One region of the Pseudobutyrivibrio sp. C4 genome, then DNA from elsewhere that is predicted to be linked to it. Evidence: predicted binding sites of a transcription regulator. Region 1 holds the regulator's gene; the other holds the start of a gene.
The links. Region 1 encodes HrcA, which represses chaperone genes, less so after heat shock. Its sites were predicted from a motif close to TGTTAGCACTCNNNNNNNNNGAGTGCTAACA; they were not measured.
Positions count from the first base shown of each region.

Region 1 (9,598 bases):
TGCATCAATATCGAATGTAACCTCGATCTGTGGTACACCTCTCATTGCTGGTGGGATACCATCAAGTCTGAACTGTCCAAGTGACTTGTTATCCTTAGCGAACTGACGCTCACCCTGTACAACGTTGATATCAACTGCTGTCTGATTATCAGCTGCTGTAGAGAAAATCTGGCTCTTCTTTGTAGGGATAGTTGTGTTTCTCTCGATAAGTCTTGTAGCAATACCACCCATTGTCTCGATTGAAAGTGAAAGTGGTGTTACATCAAGAAGAAGGATATCGCCTGCACCGGCATCACCAGCGAGCTTACCACCCTGGATTGAAGCACCGATAGCTACACACTCATCTGGGTTAAGAGTCTTGCTTGGCTCGTGACCTGTAAGAGCCTTTACCTTATCCTGAACTGCTGGGATTCTTGTAGAACCACCAACAAGAAGTACCTTTGAAAGGTCTGAAGCGTTAAGACCAGCATCCTTAAGTGCCTGGTTAACAGGACCTGCTGTAGCTTCTACTAAATCATGTGTTAATTCATCAAACTTAGCACGTGTAAGGTTCATATCAAAGTGCTTTGGACCTTCTGCTGTAGCTGTGATGAATGGAAGGTTGATGTTTGTAGTTGTAGCAGATGAAAGCTCTTTCTTAGCCTTCTCAGCTGCTTCCTTAAGTCTCTGAAGTGCCATCTTATCTGTTGAAAGATCTACGCCCTCAGCTGCCTTAAACTCTGCAAGCATCCAATCTGTAATCTTCTGATCGAAATCATCACCACCAAGTCTGTTGTTACCAGCTGTAGCAAGTACTTCGATAACGCCATCACCGATTTCAATGATAGATACATCAAATGTACCACCACCAAGATCGTATACCATAATCTTCTGCTCCTGCTCGTTATCAAGACCATAAGCAAGTGCAGCTGCTGTAGGCTCGTTGATGATACGCTTTACATCAAGACCTGCAATCTTACCAGCATCCTTTGTAGCCTGACGCTGAGCATCGTTGAAGTAAGCTGGAACTGTGATAACTGCCTCTGAAACTGTCTCACCAAGGTAGTTCTCAGCATCACTCTTAAGCTTCTGAAGAATCATAGCTGAAATCTGCTGTGGGCTGTACTTCTTATCGTCGATGATACGACCATTGTCTGTACCCATATCTCTCTTAATTGAAGAGATTGTCTTTTCTGCATTTGTAACAGCCTGACGCTTTGCTGGCTCACCAACAAGTCTCTCACCTGTCTTTGTAAATGCTACGATAGATGGTGTTGTTCTAGCACCTTCTGTATTTGCGATAACGGTAGGCTTTCCACCTTCCATAACAGCAACACAGCTGTTAGTTGTTCCTAAATCGATACCAATAATCTTTCCCATGATTTATATCCTCCTAAATTACTTAATTTGCAACCTTAACCATTGAATGACGAACTACTGAATCGTTGTACATGTAGCCCTTTTGGAATTCTTCTACGACGATGTTCTCGCCAACTTCCTCATCCTCAACATGCATTACTGCATTGTGGAAATCAGGATTGAATTCCTTTCCTACAGCCTCGATAGGCTTAACACCTGCTTCCTCGAGAGTTGTAAGTAACTGCTTGTATATCATGAGCATTCCATCAGCAAATGGATCTGCTCCCTCCTCAACTGTAGCAAGACCTCTTTCGAAGTTATCAACTACAGGAAGAACCTTTTCAATGATGGCCTTTGCGCCATTTCCAAACATCTGAGCCTTTTCCTGCTCTGTACGACGACGGAAGTTTTCGAATTCTGCCATCTGACGAGTAACTCTATCAGTAAGCTGCTCTATCTGCTCATCACGCTTATCTTTTTTCTTTTCTTTTTTCTTGAATGGCTTCTTGCCATCCTTTTCCTCTTTTGAAGATTCTTCTGAAGTGTTTTCCTCAGAAGCTTCTGTCACTTCAGCTTCGGCTTCTTCAGCCATCGCTTCCGCATTTTCCATAGCTTCTTTAACTGCTTCTTCAGTAGAGAACTCTTCCATTTTTTCTTTATTCTCTGCCACGAATTTACATCTCCTTAATTTCTTTTATCCTTTATTTCTGTCAGCTTCCTGTTTCAGTAATTTATCTAGCTGACCTTTAAGACTTTTTATATTGTCAACAACATTTTCGTAGTCCATACGCTTTGGACCAACGATACCAATTGTACCTTTGACTCCATCGCCAAGCTCGTATGTTGCTGTAACAATCGAACAATCCTTCATAGTTGATATTGGAGATTCGTCTCCGATATATACCTGAATTCCTGTGCTCTCATTTTCACTTGAGCTATCATTAAGAAGCTCTATAAGTGATTGTTTTTCTTCGAATGTATCTAATAATTCAGAAGCCTTCTTTGAATCTGCAAGCTCTGGATACTTGAAGATGTTGGTAGCACCTGAAGTATAAACCTGTAAATCATCGCCTTCAGTGATTGTCTCTGCTACGGTATCGAGTACCTGCTCTACAATCTCATCATGGATACCTGCCTGCTCCTTTAATCTGGATATAACTGCCAGATTAATCTGGTCAACTGTCAGGCCGTTAAGATTTGTGTTAAGAAGCATGTTAAGCTTTAACATTGTTTCATTATCAAGTGGCTTATCCACATTAATGATTTTGTTCTTAACGATGTTGCCATCCATGACAACTACTGAAAGTACCTGGTGTTCATCAACAGCTGAAAGCTGAACGAACTTTAATCTATTTGAAACAACTGAAGGAGCTGAAACTAATGTGGCATACTGGGTATTGTTTGCAAGTGTTTTTGCTACATTCTTGAGAAGGCTTTCCATCTTTTCAGTCTTCTCAATCATCCACTCCTGCATGTCAGCAACTTCTTTGTCCTTCTCAGCTATCAGGTTGTTTACGTAGAATCTGTAACCTTTATCTGAAGGAATACGACCTGCCGATGTATGTGGCTGAACTATATAGCCTAAATCCTCAAGATCTGACATCTCGTTTCGGATGGTAGCTGAACTAAGATTCAAATCAGTGTATTTTGATATTGTTCTTGAACCAACTGGCTCACCAGTTTCAAGGTAATTCTTAATGATTGCATTTAAGATTTTAACTTTTCTCTCATCTAGTTCGATATCAGCCATACATTCACCTCACTCCCACTCAGTTTTATGTTGTTAGCACTCATCTGATTGGAGTGCTAATCATTTTCTGATGTTAATTTACACCTAGGGTCCCCTTTTGTCAACCGCCTTAAGATATTTTTTATACTTTCTTTATTAATGTTATATAATTGTTATTTTTCCTAAGCTTTGGTAATATATGAGGGCAATCATTTTTGTAAATATCATCGTTTTTTGCAAAAATAATTACATTAATATAGAGGTGTTTTATGGATCAAAGTAAAATCAGAAATTTTTGCATTGTTGCACATATCGATCACGGCAAATCAACCCTTGCCGATCGTATCATACAGATGACTGGCACTCTTACTGAGCGTGAAATGCAAGCCCAGGTCCTTGATAACATGGATTTGGAGCGTGAGCGTGGAATCACAATCAAATCACAGGCTGTACGAATCATTTATAAAGCCGATGATGGAAATGAATACATTTTCAATCTTATTGATACACCAGGTCACGTGGATTTTAATTACGAAGTTTCTCGTTCTCTCGCTGCTTGCGATGGTGCGATTCTCGTTGTTGATGCAGCTCAAGGTATTGAAGCGCAGACTCTTGCCAATGTTTACCTTGCACTTGATCACGATTTGGATGTTATTCCTGTCATCAACAAAATCGATTTGCCATCTGCAGATCCTGAACGAGTAATCGAAGAAATTGAAGATGTCATTGGTCTTGAGGCACAGGATGCTCCACAGATTTCTGCCAAGACTGGTCTTAATATACATGATGTTCTAGAAGCAATAGTTAATCAATTGCCACCACCATCAGGGGATGTTAACGCACCTCTTCAGGCACTGATTTTCGATTCACTGTATGACCCTTACAAGGGCGTTATCGTATTTTGTCGAGTAAAAGAAGGCACATTAAAGGTTGGCGACAGCGTCAAAATGATGGCTACTGGTGCAGAATTTGATGTTGTAGAAGTAGGCTACTTCGGTGCCGGTCAGTTCATTCCTTGCGATGAACTCCCAGCTGGAATGGTAGGTTATATGACTGCTTCCATCAAAAACGTTCGCGACACTCGTGTTGGTGATACAATCACTCACGCTGATGCTCCTGCTGCCGCGCCACTTCCAGGATACAAAAAAGTTAATCCTATGGTTTACTGTGGTCTTTATCCTGCAGATGGCGCTAAGTATCCAGATCTTCGTGATGCACTTGAAAAGCTTCAGCTTAATGATGCAGCTTTGCAGTTCGAGCCAGAGACATCAGTTGCACTTGGTTTTGGATTCCGTTGTGGTTTCCTTGGACTTCTTCATTTGGAAATCATCCAGGAGCGTCTCGAGCGAGAATATAATCTAGACCTTGTTACTACTGCTCCAGGCGTAGTTTACAGAGTTTACAAAACAGATGGCACAATGATAGAGCTTACAAACCCAAGTAATCTCCCTGATCCTAGTGAGATTGAATACATGGAAGAGCCAATCGTTGAGGCTGAAATCATGGTTACTAGCGAATACATTGGTGCAATCATGGACCTTTGCCAGGAGCGCCGAGGCCAGTATATTTCAATGGAATACATGGAAGAAACCAGAGCACTTATCAAGTACACTCTTCCACTCAATGAAATTATCTATGATTTCTTTGATGCTCTAAAGAGTCGTTCTAGAGGATACGCTTCATTTGACTATGAAATGAAGGGATACATGAAGTCTGACTTAGTTAAGCTTGATATTCTTATTAATAAAGAAGAAGTTGATGCACTTTCATTCATCGTCTTCTCTGGTACTGCTTACGAGCGTGGACGTAAAATGTGCGAAAAACTTAAAGAAGAGATTCCACGTCACCTTTTCGAAATTCCTATCCAGGCTGCAGTTGGTTCAAAGGTTATTGCCAGGGAAACTGTTAAGGCTATGCGTAAGGACGTTTTAGCAAAATGCTACGGTGGTGATATTTCCCGTAAGAAAAAGCTTCTTGAAAAGCAAAAGGAAGGTAAAAAACGAATGCGTCAGGTTGGCAATGTAGAAATTCCACAGGAAGCCTTCATGAGTGTTCTTAAATTGGACGAGGATTAAAATGACTCCTATCGAACTATATATTCATATACCATTCTGTGTAAAAAAATGTTTATATTGCGACTTCCTTTCAGGAGTGTTTGATGAAAAAATGCAGCGGCGTTATGTCGCTGCTTTGTGCACTGAAATAAAATATATGGCAAGCCAAGTCCACGGTGTTGAAATAGCTACTATTTATGTTGGCGGTGGCACCCCATCTTGGCTTTCTGAGGATTTGATGGATTCAATTATTACCACCGTCAAATCATCCTTTAGAGTCAATCCATTGGCTGAAATATCTGTTGAGTGTAACCCGGGAACATTATCAGCTGAAAAGCTCAATGTATACCGTAGCGTCGGAATCAACAGACTATCCATTGGTCTGCAGTCAGCAAATGACGATGAATTAAAGGAGCTTGGACGAATCCACGACTACAATCGTTTTCTTCACACATTTGATTTAGTTCGAAAGGCAGGTTTTGATAATGTAAATGTGGATATCATGACAGGATTGCCTCACCAGACAGTGGAAAAACTCGAACGTACCCTAAACGCAGTCACTATGCTTCGACCAGAACATATCTCTGCGTACTCTTTGATTATCGAGGAAGGCACTCCATTCTACGATAAATATAAGTTTGATGCTGTTAAGCAGCATGCAGGCATGGAAACCGAGGATTTACCTACCGACGAAGAGTCTTATCATTTGTATAAATACACAATGGACTATCTTGAAAAGAAAGGATATAAACGTTACGAAATCTCCAATTATGCCCGCGGTGGAAAGGTTTGCCACCACAATATTGGCTATTGGGACCGTGTTCCTTATTTAGGACTTGGCCTTGGCGCTGCTACCCTGTATCAAAACAGACGTGCAGACAACATTCGTGACATATACAAATACTGCGAAATTGCCGAGCAAATCGCTGAAGGCAAGGAAATATCTACTGAGCTTTCCTCTCCTTTCTATGACAATGAAGAAACCCTTTCCAAAAAAGAGGCCATGGAAGAATTCATGTTCCTTGGTCTTAGAAAAATCGATGGTGTCAATCGTTCTGACTTCTTTAATATGTTCGGAATTGATATCGAAGCAATATATGGTCCAATCATTACTGCCCTTAGAAACCAGGGATTTATGGACGCAAAAGAAGGTCGTTTGTTCCTTACCGACATAGGAATAGATGTAAGTAATCAGGTTCTTGCCCAGTTTTTATTAGATAAGTAGAAATATTTACATTATTTCAATAAAAATATTCTCAAACTATTGACAACTTGGGATTCATTAACTATTATATTTGAGTATGCGTTGAACTGTCCGTGTCCGGCTACAACGTATTTAATTTGAACATTTTATAATTATACAAATTGGAGGTGTAGCAACACATGGCAAATATTAAGTCTGCTAAGAAGCGTGTTCAGGTAACAGCTATCAGAACAGAGCGTAATAAGGCAATCAGATCAGAGGTTAAGACATACGTTAAGCGTGTTGAGGCTGCTGTAGAGTCTGGAGATAAGGCTGTTGCAGAGGCTGAGCTTAAGGCTGCTATCAAGGTTATCGAGATGGCTGGTTCTAAGGGCGTTTACCACGACAACACAGTTAGCCGTAAGGTATCTCGTCTTTCAAAGCTTGTAAACACACTTGCTTAATTTAAATACGAAATAATAAAAAGCATCGGTCCCGTCAGCCGATGCTTTTTTTTGTTGTTATTTTATTCTTATTCTTCATCTTCTTCAGATTTACTAATCTCTTCTGCTATATCTTCTTTCCAGAACTCTCCTGTTTTAACACGTTTTATACCTGACTGATTGCTCTTTCCTCTAATAGCCTCTATTTGCTTTGTTGCAATATATCTTTGTAGAAAAGCTGCATGGTCTGATGAAATAGTGCATCCACTAAAAACGCCACCATTCTCATCTTCCTTTTGATTGATAATCCTTCCAAAAAACTTTCCTACTTCTCTCTCTCCATCATCTGTATCCTCAAGAAGATGCAGTATGAACTCTCGATTCGGGTCAATTTGAGAACCTAAAGGCTCCACAAAGCCCACACCGCAATATGATAAATCTCGAACGATAACCGAATACGTTATATCGTCCTGCTCTACATCCATTACCTTATCAATATTGATGCGCACTCCACGACGTCGATTATATTTATTTCCCTCTTCTAATAATGGTAATACAACGTGGATTGCACGACCTGATGAAAATGTAAATTTATATATTTTAATATTTTCCCAAATAAAAACACCTTGATCATTCACTACAATCAAATCAAGTTTTGAAACGCTTCCAGTAAAATCTACTTCTCTAACTGAGTTTTGCCACATCTGAATAATATTCTCAATAGGAATGCCCTTATTGCCAAACTTAGTAGTAAACTCTTCTTGCTCCTTTTCATCTAAAACAGCATACTCTGTCGGCAACTCCAACTTTTTATTTTCAAGAGTTGCTTGCACTGAGATGCGCGCCTTTTCTGTCACCTCTGAAATATGTAATTTCGTAATTGTTTTTTCTTTATTCATACTTTAATTTTAGCAAAGAAAAAAGTTCCTGACTACTAAAGAATTACCGGCAATATATGGTTTCTTTCGTAACAAATACTTCACAAAATTTGCATGATTTATCGTACAGTATTATGTATATTTAAAGAGGGAGTATAAAAACGCAATGAGGGCGATAATTTGAAACAATATAATTTTGAACTAGAGAATATATCTCATCTAGAAAATGCACTCGATTCTTTACACAAAGACATCGACAATGATTCATATTCATCTATTCTATTCCATATATATACAAACGGTATCGACAAATCAGAAATAGACATTGTTAAATCTGAGATTCTTGATGCTTTTCCAACTGCGTCTATTGGTGGAACAAGTACAAATGGAGGCATTTGCGATGGCCATCTAGTTGACGAAGGAATGGTTATTTCTGTCTCCGTTTTTGAAAGCACCTCAACTCAGGTCAAATTATTCAATTGCATTCCAGGAAATGAAGACATTGTAGGGAAAAGCATATCAGATTTTATAGATTCAACGGAAAATATCGTAGCAGCAGAATTGCTCATAACACTCAAATCAATTAACAGTCATATTATTTTAAATAATGTAGAAAAGTGTCATAAGGATATTTTCGTATTCGGCGGAGGAAGTGCCGCCGTCACAATATCTGATGAAAATACCTGTGTAATAGATGAGAATGACATCTCTCCTAATGGTGTCCTTGTGATAACCTATTCCGGTCCAGATTTTCATATCGATGTGCACCATGCAATAGGCTGGAAGGCATTAGGCAAGGAATTAAAAGTCACCAAAATAAAGGGCAAACAGCTATTTGAAATCAATAATACCCCTGCCGGCAAAGTATATAGCAAGTACTTGGATATCCAGGCTGACGAAAACTTCTTTTCAAACATACTTGAATTTCCAATAATGTCTCATCAGCATGGCAATGAAGTATTACGATTACCATTTTCATGTAATCACGAAGATAACTCTATTATTCTTGCAGCAGATATCGACCCGGGAACTCCAATCAATCTTTCCTACGGAGACCCTGATGTAATCAAGGAAGACGTAATTGCTCTTATAAAAAAAGTAAAGGCCTTCGCACCACAAGCAATATTCTTGTACAGCTGTGGTGTACGACGACTCTATTGGAAATACCTTATAAACAAGGAAACAGCTCCATTTGCAGCCATCTCTCCAACCTCTGGATTCTACTCAAGCGGAGAGATTATGCGTATGGGAGACCACATCATCGAGCATCATGTCACACTAATAGCAATCGGAATGCGTGAAGGTGAAAAGGCTTTTGTTCAGCCATCATTTAATGGCGACAAAGCTCTGCCTATACCAGAAGAGCAAAAAATGCACAGTCAGGTTTCTATGGTACGTCGTTTGGCCAACTTTATTAACGTCACAGCTGCTGAGCTTCAGGAGGCCAACGAAAAGCTACAAGAGATTGCAGATACTGACGAACTAACAGGATTATATAATCGCAGAATGCTCAACAAGCTTGTTTCAAACGCTATTGATAGAGCGAATAAAAACGGCTTTGATATGATTATCGGTATTGCGGATATTGATAATTTCAAAGAAATAAACGACACCTACGGCCATGTAATGGGTGATAAGGTACTGGTAGAGCTAGCTAAGCAGCTGGATAATGAAGTCGAAAAACTTCCTAGTGGAATTATCGGACGCTGGGGCGGCGAAGAATTCATGTTTATCGCCCCTACATTAAAGCTAGATGATGTTCTATCCAATATTGAAGAAGCCAGAAAACGAGTCTCCAGCATCAAATTTGATGGAATAGACTCTCCTACTATAAGTCTTGGCCTCACTGCTTTCGTTATGGGCGACACTGCCGAATCAGTATTTAAACGAGCTGATGCTGCCTTATACGAAGCCAAGGAAACAGGAAAAAACAAGACATGCGTAAAATAAAATAAAGCCCTGTCCCACACATA
Region 1 covers NZ_FOHF01000001.1:563,089-572,686, forward strand. Annotated here, with positions in the region: gene dnaK (molecular chaperone DnaK) at 1-1,359, opposite strand, end outside; gene grpE (nucleotide exchange factor GrpE) at 1,382-1,987, opposite strand; gene hrcA (heat-inducible transcriptional repressor HrcA) at 2,033-3,088, opposite strand; gene lepA (translation elongation factor 4) at 3,337-5,142, shown strand; gene hemW (radical SAM family heme chaperone HemW) at 5,144-6,346, shown strand; gene rpsT (30S ribosomal protein S20) at 6,505-6,768, shown strand; gene BMY66_RS02755 (PilZ domain-containing protein) at 6,837-7,646, opposite strand; gene BMY66_RS02760 (sensor domain-containing diguanylate cyclase) at 7,806-9,575, shown strand.

Region 2 (9,598 bases), on a different contig from region 1:
GCTCTATCTCCTGATTGCCATAATCCATGGCTATTTTTTCGCATGCATTAATTGCTTCGATTGATTTTTGTGTAAATTTTTGGATGTTCATAATCTCACCTCCACCCGTTATTTATCTTGTAATTATGTTCTAACACAAAAATTAGCACTCGACAAGTCCGAGTGCTAATAATTAATAATTATTTTAGATTTCTTTAGTTTTGTCTATCAAAAGCATTTAGATTGTAATGGATTGAATACATATCTTCTAACCCTTCCACGTCAACAAGACCGCTAATCAGAAGATTGTCGAAAGACTGATATGTACGATGAAGACGATAATCTTCGTAACACATGTAAGCAAAGGCCTCCATCAATGTAGCATTAGGCTTGTAGATAGAATATATATCTATGATATCCGGATTCAGCAAATAAGTTTTTGTACTGATGGAATATGAACGAACTGCAACAATTGGCCTTTCTTTTGTACTGCTTTCATGGAAATATGCAGTCAGTTTATATGCATCAATATTGGCTCCACCGACTACACAGCTACCTAATTCTTCATATACTGGTGGCTGAGGATCAAAATCGTATTGATTTATATTGCTAAGTTCTATAGCACTAGCCAGCTTTTGCAGCTCGTTAAATAAAGTCATATTGCCAATAGTGATGGCTGTATGCTTTGCATAGTCTGTCAAAGATACAAAATCATATTTTTCATTTTCATTAAAGCCTGTTGGCTTAACTGCATCGATAGCAGCATCACTAAAATAATAATCTGGGTAATTGTCTCGAATGTAAGTAAGAAAAGTTTTGAAGTCAGAGAAAGTACAGCGATGTAGGTCAATGTTTTCGATTTCGTCCCGTGTAACTCGCCGGACTTGCTCCTCATCGCTATTAGCTTCAATATGATAATTTAAATGCGTCCTGAATAAAACATCTGTTGTTTCCATAATTATAATCTCCCCTTTTAAAGCATAATAGCACATATAGTGCCATCTGTATATACCCCTACAAAATGTTGTAAGAACTTTATTAAATTATACTAAAATTAAATATTGGGGTTTATACAAGTTTAATATGTTTTAATGTTTAATGTAAGTAAGGCTAGGTCACATCATATGTGGCAAAGCCTCTGGTCAGCATTGGGGGGCTACTGCCTAGGATGAAAAATAAGAAATAGGCAGTAGCTTTTGAGGTCAGTGTGGCGTAACTAGACCACATATGCTAGTGCTGAGTTGATTAGTCTTTGGCTTGCGAAAGTGTTTTTCTTTGAACTGCCTCAAAACAGTAAAAAGACTACTATCTAATCTAGAAAATCTATTTTAGATAGTAGCCTTTTAGAGCTTTTGATAAAGTTACGCCACATTGAATGATTTGAGCTTGAGTTAAACAAGTTATCCTTCAATAGCTATGTATTTTGTTTCATCTTTCTGAGGAATTTCTTCCTTCTTAGGAACGCTTAAAGTAAGAACTCCATCCTTGAATGCTGCATGAATATCTTCCTGTGTGATGTTATCACCTACATAGAAGCTTCTGCTGCAAGAGCCAGTGTAGCGCTCACGGCGGATGTAGTTGCCATCATCGTCCTGACTGTCGTTGTTCTGATTTGTTTCAGCTTTGATTGTAAGATATCCATCTTTCAACTCAGCTTTGATATCTTCCTTGGAGAATCCTGGAAGATTCATATCTACTTGATAACCGTTTTCGGTTTCTTTTACATCTGTAGTCATCATTCTTGAGAAGTCATTGTCGAAATTTCTTCCAAATCCTGTGACACGTGGTACTCCAAAGAAATCATCCATAAAATCATTTGATAAAATACTAGGCATTAACATAATACTTACCTCCTTTTATTTACGGGCTTCTTTGAGCCTGATTGTTAATGTGGTTAAAGAAGAACTTCTTTTGTTCCTCTTTGTGATTATGTTATAAACCTAAAATTAGCACTCGTCAAGTGCGAGTGCTAATAATTTATAATTATTTAATATTTTGTTTATAATTTATCTGACATTTCTAATGCCTTAAGAAAAAAATCCTTAGTGTGGCATAACTTTTTAAGAGACTACTGCCTAAACTAGATTTTGCTAGATTAGGCAGTAGCCTTTTTGGTATTTCAGGACAGATACGATCGAAATACTTTTGTATGCTAAAAACTAATCAACTTAGCAATAAGAATGTCGTCTAGTTACGCCACACTGCCCTTGAAAACTACTGCCTATTTCTTATTTTTTATTCTAGGCAGTAGCCCCCAGTGATGACTTGTGGCTTCGCCACAGTCCAAGTTTTTCAAACCTGCTTGACTAACATTTATCTGCCAAAAGTTATGAAGTCAAGGGAGCGTAGCTCCGAAGGCTTGCCCTTGACTGAAATAACTTGGCAGATATGATGTGTCTAGCAGTTTGAAACATAAAAGAGACCAGACGCAAGTCTGGTCTCGCATTATACAATTTGCAACTACATTTAATTGCTATTTAATTCCTACAAATTCGTAGCCTGCGGCTTCTACTGCAGCCTTAAGATCTGCCTCAGCAACATCTGCTGATGTCTTAAGTGTAACAAGGTTTGCCTCGTGGTTTGCTGTAGCCTCGTCTACTCCGTTGATTTTCTCAAGTGCTTCCTTTACATGTGCTTCGCAGTGAGCGCACATCATTCCATTAACTGTAATTTCCATTGTTGATTTGTCCTCCTTTATTTCTCCAGCTTTTGAATGCTGGCTGTTTACTAATAATTTTTCATGGCCAACTGAGTTCTTTAATGCCTTGTCTCTAGTGTGGTCGTGCATTTTAAATAGATTTAAACGCAATGCATTTGTTACAACGCAGAAGCTTGATAAGCTCATAGCTGCTGCACCAAACATTGGATTCAGAGTCCAGCCGAATGCATGTATATATGCGCCTGCTGCAAGTGGTATTCCAATAACATTGTAGAAGAATGCCCAGAATAGATTCTCGTGAATATTTGTTAAAGTCGCGCGGCTAAGTCTGATTGCTGCTGCAACATCAGAAAGTCTGCTCTTCATAAGAACTACATCTGCCGCATCGATAGCAACATCTGTACCTGCACCAATGGCAATTCCCATATCTGCACGAGTAAGTGCCGGTGCATCATTGATTCCATCTCCTACCATGGCAACCTTGCCATACTGCTGCAATGCTCGGATTACTTCCTCTTTACCATCTGGCTTCACTCCTGCAACAACTTCATCCACACCTGCCTCAGCTGCAATAGCTGCTGCAGTCTTTTCATTGTCACCAGTAAGCATTACCACGTGGATGCCAAGATTCTTAAGATGTGCGATAGCCTCTGGCGAATCTTCCTTTATAACATCTGCAACTGATATGATTCCAAGATACTTGCCATTCTTGGCAAAGAATAATGGAGTCTCGCCCTTTTCAGCTAATCTATCTGCAAGCTCTACTATTTCAGAACCAACATTAGCATGCTGCTTGATAAGCTCTAGGTTACCTCCATAGACTTCCTCTCCATCCAAAATAGCTGTGATCCCATTTCCAGATAGAACCTTAAAGTCTGTAACCTCAGCTGGCTCCATGCCATTTTCCAGGCCATTTTCTACAATGGCTTTAGCTAGCGGATGCTCTGATTTATTTTCTACTGCGAAGGCTACTCGAAGAAGATCTACATCATCCACATCCTCGGCTTCAAAGATACCAACCACCTTTGGTTCACCTTTTGTGATTGTACCTGTTTTATCAAGGGCGACAATCTGCACCTTTCCTGTTTCTTCCAAAGAAACAGCTGTCTTGAACATGATGCCATTCTTGGCACCCATGCCATTTCCTACCATAATGGCAACCGGCGTAGCAAGACCAAGAGCACATGGGCAGCTGATTACAAGAACAGAAATCGCTCTTGCCAACGCATAGCCCACAGGCTGTCCAACAAGCATCCACACTATAAATGTGATTATCGCAATTACGATAACTGTTGGAACAAATACTCCCGAAACCTTGTCCGCGATTTTAGCAATTGGAGCCTTTGTAGCTGCCGCATCACTAACCATCTGAATAATCTGAGAAAGGGTTGTGTCCTTTCCAACTCTTGTGGCTTCGCATACCATATATCCGCTTTCATTGCTTGTAGCTGCTGAAACTGAATCACCAACCGACTTATCTACAGGAATGCTTTCACCTGTAAGGGCAGATTCATTTACTGCACTGCTACCATCCACAACAATTCCATCCACCGGAATATTGTCCCCAGGCTTTACAACAAATCTGTCACCGATTTTGACCTGCTCAATAGGGACTTCTGTTTCCACTCCATCCTTTAATACAACTGCAGTCTTAGCTGCAAGCTTCATCAAATCCTTCAGGGCATTGGTTGTTCTTCCCTTTGAAATAGATTCCAGTAACTTGCCAACTGTAATCAGTGTAAGAATCATAGCCGCTGATTCGAAATAGAACTCCATCATATATTCCATGACTTTGTCCATATCACCAGCAACCATAGCTGATGTCATTGCAAATAAAGCAAATACACTGTAGCCAAATGATGCTGTTGCACCAAGGGCCACAAGAGTGTCCATATTAGGTGCGCCATGAATGAGCCCTCTAAATCCGCTGACAAAAAACTTTTGATTGATAATCATAATCGCGATTGTAAGAAGCATTTCGTACAATCCCATGGCAATATGATTTCCATCCAAAAAACCTGGCAGTGGCCAATCCCAAAGCATGTGCCCCATCGACACATACATAAGAGGAATCAGTAGTATCACTGAAGCGATCAGCCTATTTCTAATCTTTGGAGTCTCTGTGTCAGCAAGCTCATTATCATAATTTGGCACTGAAGCATTTGCTCCTGCAGAACCATCTGCCTTTAAGCTGGCACCATAGCCCGCATTCTCGATAGCCTTTATGATTTCAGCAGAGTCTGCATTTCCCTCAACTCCCATTGAATTCGTTAGAAGGCTAACTGCACAACTGTCCACGCCAGGAACTGCGGATACAGCTTTTTCCACCCTAGCCTGACATGCCGCGCAGCTCATGCCTGTCACATTATATTGTTCCATATAACACCATCCTTATTTCATTAGTTTTTGAAGAACCGTTACAAGCTCGTCTACCACCTCTTCATCACCATTGCGGATGTTGTCTGCAACGCATGTCTTTACATGATTTGCAAGCAGCACCTTGTTGAAGCTGTTAAGAGCTGATGTGATGGCAGAAACCTGCATGAGAATATCTGTGCAATATGCATCCTTCTCAAGCATACTTTCCACCCCGCGAACCTGTCCCTCAATTCTTTTCAGGCGATTCATCAAATCCTTAAATTCTTTATCCTCGCGACTTTTGTGCTTGCCAGAGCAGCAGCATTCGCAAGTTTCCTCTATTAATTCTTCCTTATTTCCCATATTTAACTCCTTTTGTATACCCCCAAGGGGTATCCCCTTCGTTAAGACGATAATATACCCCCATAGGGTATTTGTCAACAATTAAATTTTATACAATGAAAAAGGACCACATCACCTACTGGCAATGCGGTCCCAAAATTATATTTATTTAGTTCTGTCCGTAATAAGCATTTGCTCCGTGCTTACGGTTGAAGTGCTTATCTCTGATGCAATCTGGAGCTGGCTCAACCTTTGGGTTAACCTGCTCTGTGAAGAGTGCCATCTTTGCAACCTCTTCAAGTACTACTGCGTTGTATACTGCCTGGTCTGCATCCTTGCCCCATGTGAATGGGCCATGGTTCTTGCAGATAACGCCTGGCACGTACTTTGTGTTAACGCCACGCTCTTCGAATGTTTCGATGATTACTTTTCCTGTGTTTACTTCGTATGCCTCATCGATTTCTTCTGGAGTAAGGTTTCTTGTACATGGAATAGGACCGCAGAAATAATCTGCATGAGTTGTTCCATATAAAGGAATGTCTCTTCCTGCCTGAGCCCAAGCTACTGCGTATGTAGAATGTGTATGAACCACACCACCGATGTTTTCATACTTTTTATAAAGCTCAACATGTGTAGCAGTATCTGAACTAGGCTTATATTTGCCTTCTACTACCTCACCATTAAGGTTTACAAGTACCATATCCTCTGGCTTAAGCTCGTCGTATTCTACACCTGATGGCTTAATTGCAAATATTCCTGACTCTCTGTCGATTCCAGAAACATTGCCCCAAGTATATGTAACAAGCCCGCGTTTTGGCAACTCCATATTAGCCTCATAAACCTGCTTTTTTAATTCTTCTAACATTATCTCCATTCCTCCACTGCACATGCCTCAGCCTTAAGTGCCTTGCGGTAGTCAACCATCCACTCATCGTAACCCTTTACCATATCAGCATCTGGCTCCATTGTTGTAGATTCCTGACCTGCAAATACGTTTTCATCAAGGTAATCCTGTAACTTCTTGCTCTTGTCTTCGCGAAGAAGATAATTTGCAAGAACAGCCATACCCCAGGCACCACCTTCGCCTGCTGTAGCCATTACAGTGATAGGTGCGTTGAGTGCTGCTGCAAGAACAGACTGGCCAACACCCTTTGTCTTGAAGAATCCGCCATGGCCTGTAATAGACTTGATAGGCACATGCTCTTCCTTAAGAAGAATATCATTACCAATCTTTAATACGCCAAGTGCTCCGTAAAGATTTGAGCGCATGAAGTTTGCAAGACTAAACTTGGCATCTGGCTGTCTTACTACCATTGGACGACCTTCGTTTACATTAACAACAGGCTCGCCACCAAAATAGTTGAATGAAACAACACCACCGCAGTTTGCATCTTCTGTAAGAGCCTTGCGATAAAGTGTTCCATAAATATCGTTCATTGAAACATCCATTCCAAATGCATCTGCGAACTCTTTGAAGATTCCAACCCACGCATTTAAATCGGATGTACAGTTGTTGCAGTGAACCATTGCAACTGCCTCTCCAGTAGGAGTTGTAACCATATCAATTTCCTCATATGGCTTTGATAATGGCTTGTCCAAAACTACCATAGAGAATACTGATGTACCAGCAGATACATTTCCTGTGCCTGCTGAAACTGCATTTGTTGCAACCATACCTGTGCCTGCATCACCTTCTGGTGGAGCAAGTGGGCAGCCTGGCTCAAGCTCTCCTGTTGGATCAAGGAGCTTTGCACCTTCTTCTGTAAGTGTTCCTGCATCATCACCTGCCACAAGAACAGCTGGCATTAAATCTTCTACCTTTGTTGTAACACCATGAGCAGCTGCAAGCTTGTTGAACTTTTCAAGCATTGCTGTGTCGTACTGGCATGTTTTTGAATCGATAGGGAACATACCAGATGCTTCACCAACACCTGCTACCTTCTTGCCTGTCATCTTGAAATGAACGTAGCAAGCAAGTGTCATGAAGTATGCAACATCTTTTACATGTGGCTCCTTGTTAAGGATGCACTGATAATAATGTGAAATACTCCAGCGCTGAGGCATGTTGAAGTTGAGCTCTTTGCTAAGCTCTGCTGCAGCCTCTCCTGTGATAGTATTTCTCCATGTTCTAAATGGAACCAAAAGATTATTATTCTTATCAAATGCAAGATAGCCATGCATCATAGCGGAAAATCCGATGGCACCAATCTTTGTAAGCTTAACATCATATTTGTCGTTTACATCTTTTTTAAGCTTTGCATAGCAATCCTGAAGTCCAGCCCACACTTCATCAAGAGGATATGTCCAGATACCATTATCTAAATGGTTCTCCCATTCATGATCCCCCTGAGCCAAAACCTTATTCTCCTCATCAACGAGTACGGCTTTGATTCTTGTCGAGCCAAACTCAATACCAAGGGCTGTCTTCTTGCCCTCAGCGATTATCTCATTAATATTCATGTATAAATTCCCCCAATACCGTAATAATAGATTATTACATCCCAGTACAAATAGCCTGTAATTCACAAGCTCTACTATTTCTCAAGCGAGATATTCCATCGAGCGGAGAAATCAGTAGGCTTGTGGATGTAACAGGCGAGAGATTACTCTCCGAATACTGCAATGTAATCCTTCTGGAATTTCTCGATGCCAGCAGTTGTAAGTGGATGATTAATCATCTGCTCGATAACATGGTATGGTACTGTTGCGATGTGAGCACCTGCAAGAGCGCAGTCTGTAACGTGAATTGGGTTACGAACTGATGCAGCGATGATTTCTGTGTCATATCCATAGATATCAAAGATTTCTGCGATGTCGCGGATAAGGTCGATACCTGGCATGTTGATATCATCCAATCTTCCAAGGAATGGAGATACATAAGAAGCACCTGCATTAGCTGCAAGAATTGCCTGGTTTGCAGAAAAGATTAATGTAACGTTTGTCTTGATGCCCTCAGCTGAAAGAACCTTTACAGCCTTAAGTCCTTCTGCAGTCATAGGAATCTTTACTACCATGTTTGGATGCATTGCTGCAATCTCACGGCCCTCTTTAATCATACCTTCTGCATCAACAGTTGTTGCCTTTACCTCGCCTGAGATAGGTCCATCTACGATAGATGCGATTTCCTTAAGGATTTCTTCTTGGCTACGTCCACCTTCCTTAGCAATCAAAGATGGGTTTGTAGTAACTCCACAGATTACTCCAAGATCGTTAGCCTTCTTAATGTCCTCAATTTTTCCAGTGTCAACAAATAACTTCATTTTATTTCTCCTTCTTTCTGTGCTGGCAATTTTGCCAATTTCTTCTAGTTTTTAACTACTAAAAGTTTAATGCTTTTAACCTTTGCCTTCAATCAAATTTATGACTTTCTAATGGCAATTTATTTACCGTATACAAGATTTCCAAGTGCAAGATCACGCTTGAAATCACGAATCTTTGTATCCTTATCAATGTATACTGCTTCGATTCCCATTGCTGCAGCCCAGTCGCCCATCTGCTCTGCTGTCAAATCATAAGAGAATGCTGTATGGTGTGCACCACCTGCAAGTAACCAAGCCTCTGTACCTGTGTAGAAATCTGGCTGTGGTGTCCAGAAGTTGATAGCTGTTGGAAGCTTTGGAAGTGGCTTTTCAACCTTCTTACAATCAACATCCTGAATGATAAGACGGAATCTATTTCCAAGGTCGATAAGAGATGTAGCAATACCCTTGCCTTCCTTTGACTGGAATACAAGACGTGCTGGATCTTCTCTGTCGCCCATTGAAAGAGGCTGTACCTTAATCTGAATAGGACCATCAGCAAGTGTTGGACAAACCTCAAGCATGTGAGCCTGGATAATACCTTCCTTACCCTTTACAAGGTTGTATGTGTAATCCTCAAGCATTGAAGTACCCTTAGCATCCTTCATGCCTGTTGTCATAATCTTCATAAGGCGAACCATTGCAGCAACCTTCCAGTCACCTTCAGCGCCAAAGCCATATCCTTTTTCCATAAGTCTCTGGATTGCAAGACCTGGAAGCTGCTGAAGTGCACCAAGATCACCAAAGTGAGTTACGATTGCCTGATAGTTCTTCTCCTCAAGGAATCTTTCAAAACCAAGTTCAATCTGTGCCTGAACAGCAACATGCTTTTTGAATTCCTCTGGGTCTCTACCTTCAAGGCAGATATCATATTTGCTGTAATACTCATCAACAAGAGCATTTGTATCAGACTGAGAAACAGCTGCAACTGCCTCTGCAATTTCATTTACAGGATAAGCAT
Region 2 covers NZ_FOHF01000008.1:74,252-83,849, reverse strand. Annotated here, with positions in the region: gene clpB (ATP-dependent chaperone ClpB) at 1-91, opposite strand, end outside; gene BMY66_RS11885 (hypothetical protein) at 195-935, opposite strand; gene BMY66_RS11880 (Hsp20/alpha crystallin family protein) at 1,380-1,820, opposite strand; gene BMY66_RS11875 (heavy metal translocating P-type ATPase) at 2,453-5,017, opposite strand; gene BMY66_RS11870 (metal-sensing transcriptional repressor) at 5,030-5,359, opposite strand; gene BMY66_RS11865 (L-ribulose-5-phosphate 4-epimerase) at 5,508-6,203, opposite strand; gene BMY66_RS11860 (xylulokinase) at 6,203-7,798, opposite strand; gene fsa (fructose-6-phosphate aldolase) at 7,942-8,598, opposite strand; gene araA (L-arabinose isomerase) at 8,718-9,598, opposite strand, start outside.
Region 2: a site for HrcA is predicted at 1,924-1,954, ahead of BMY66_RS11880 (Hsp20/alpha crystallin family protein). Genes of this name have one in related genera too.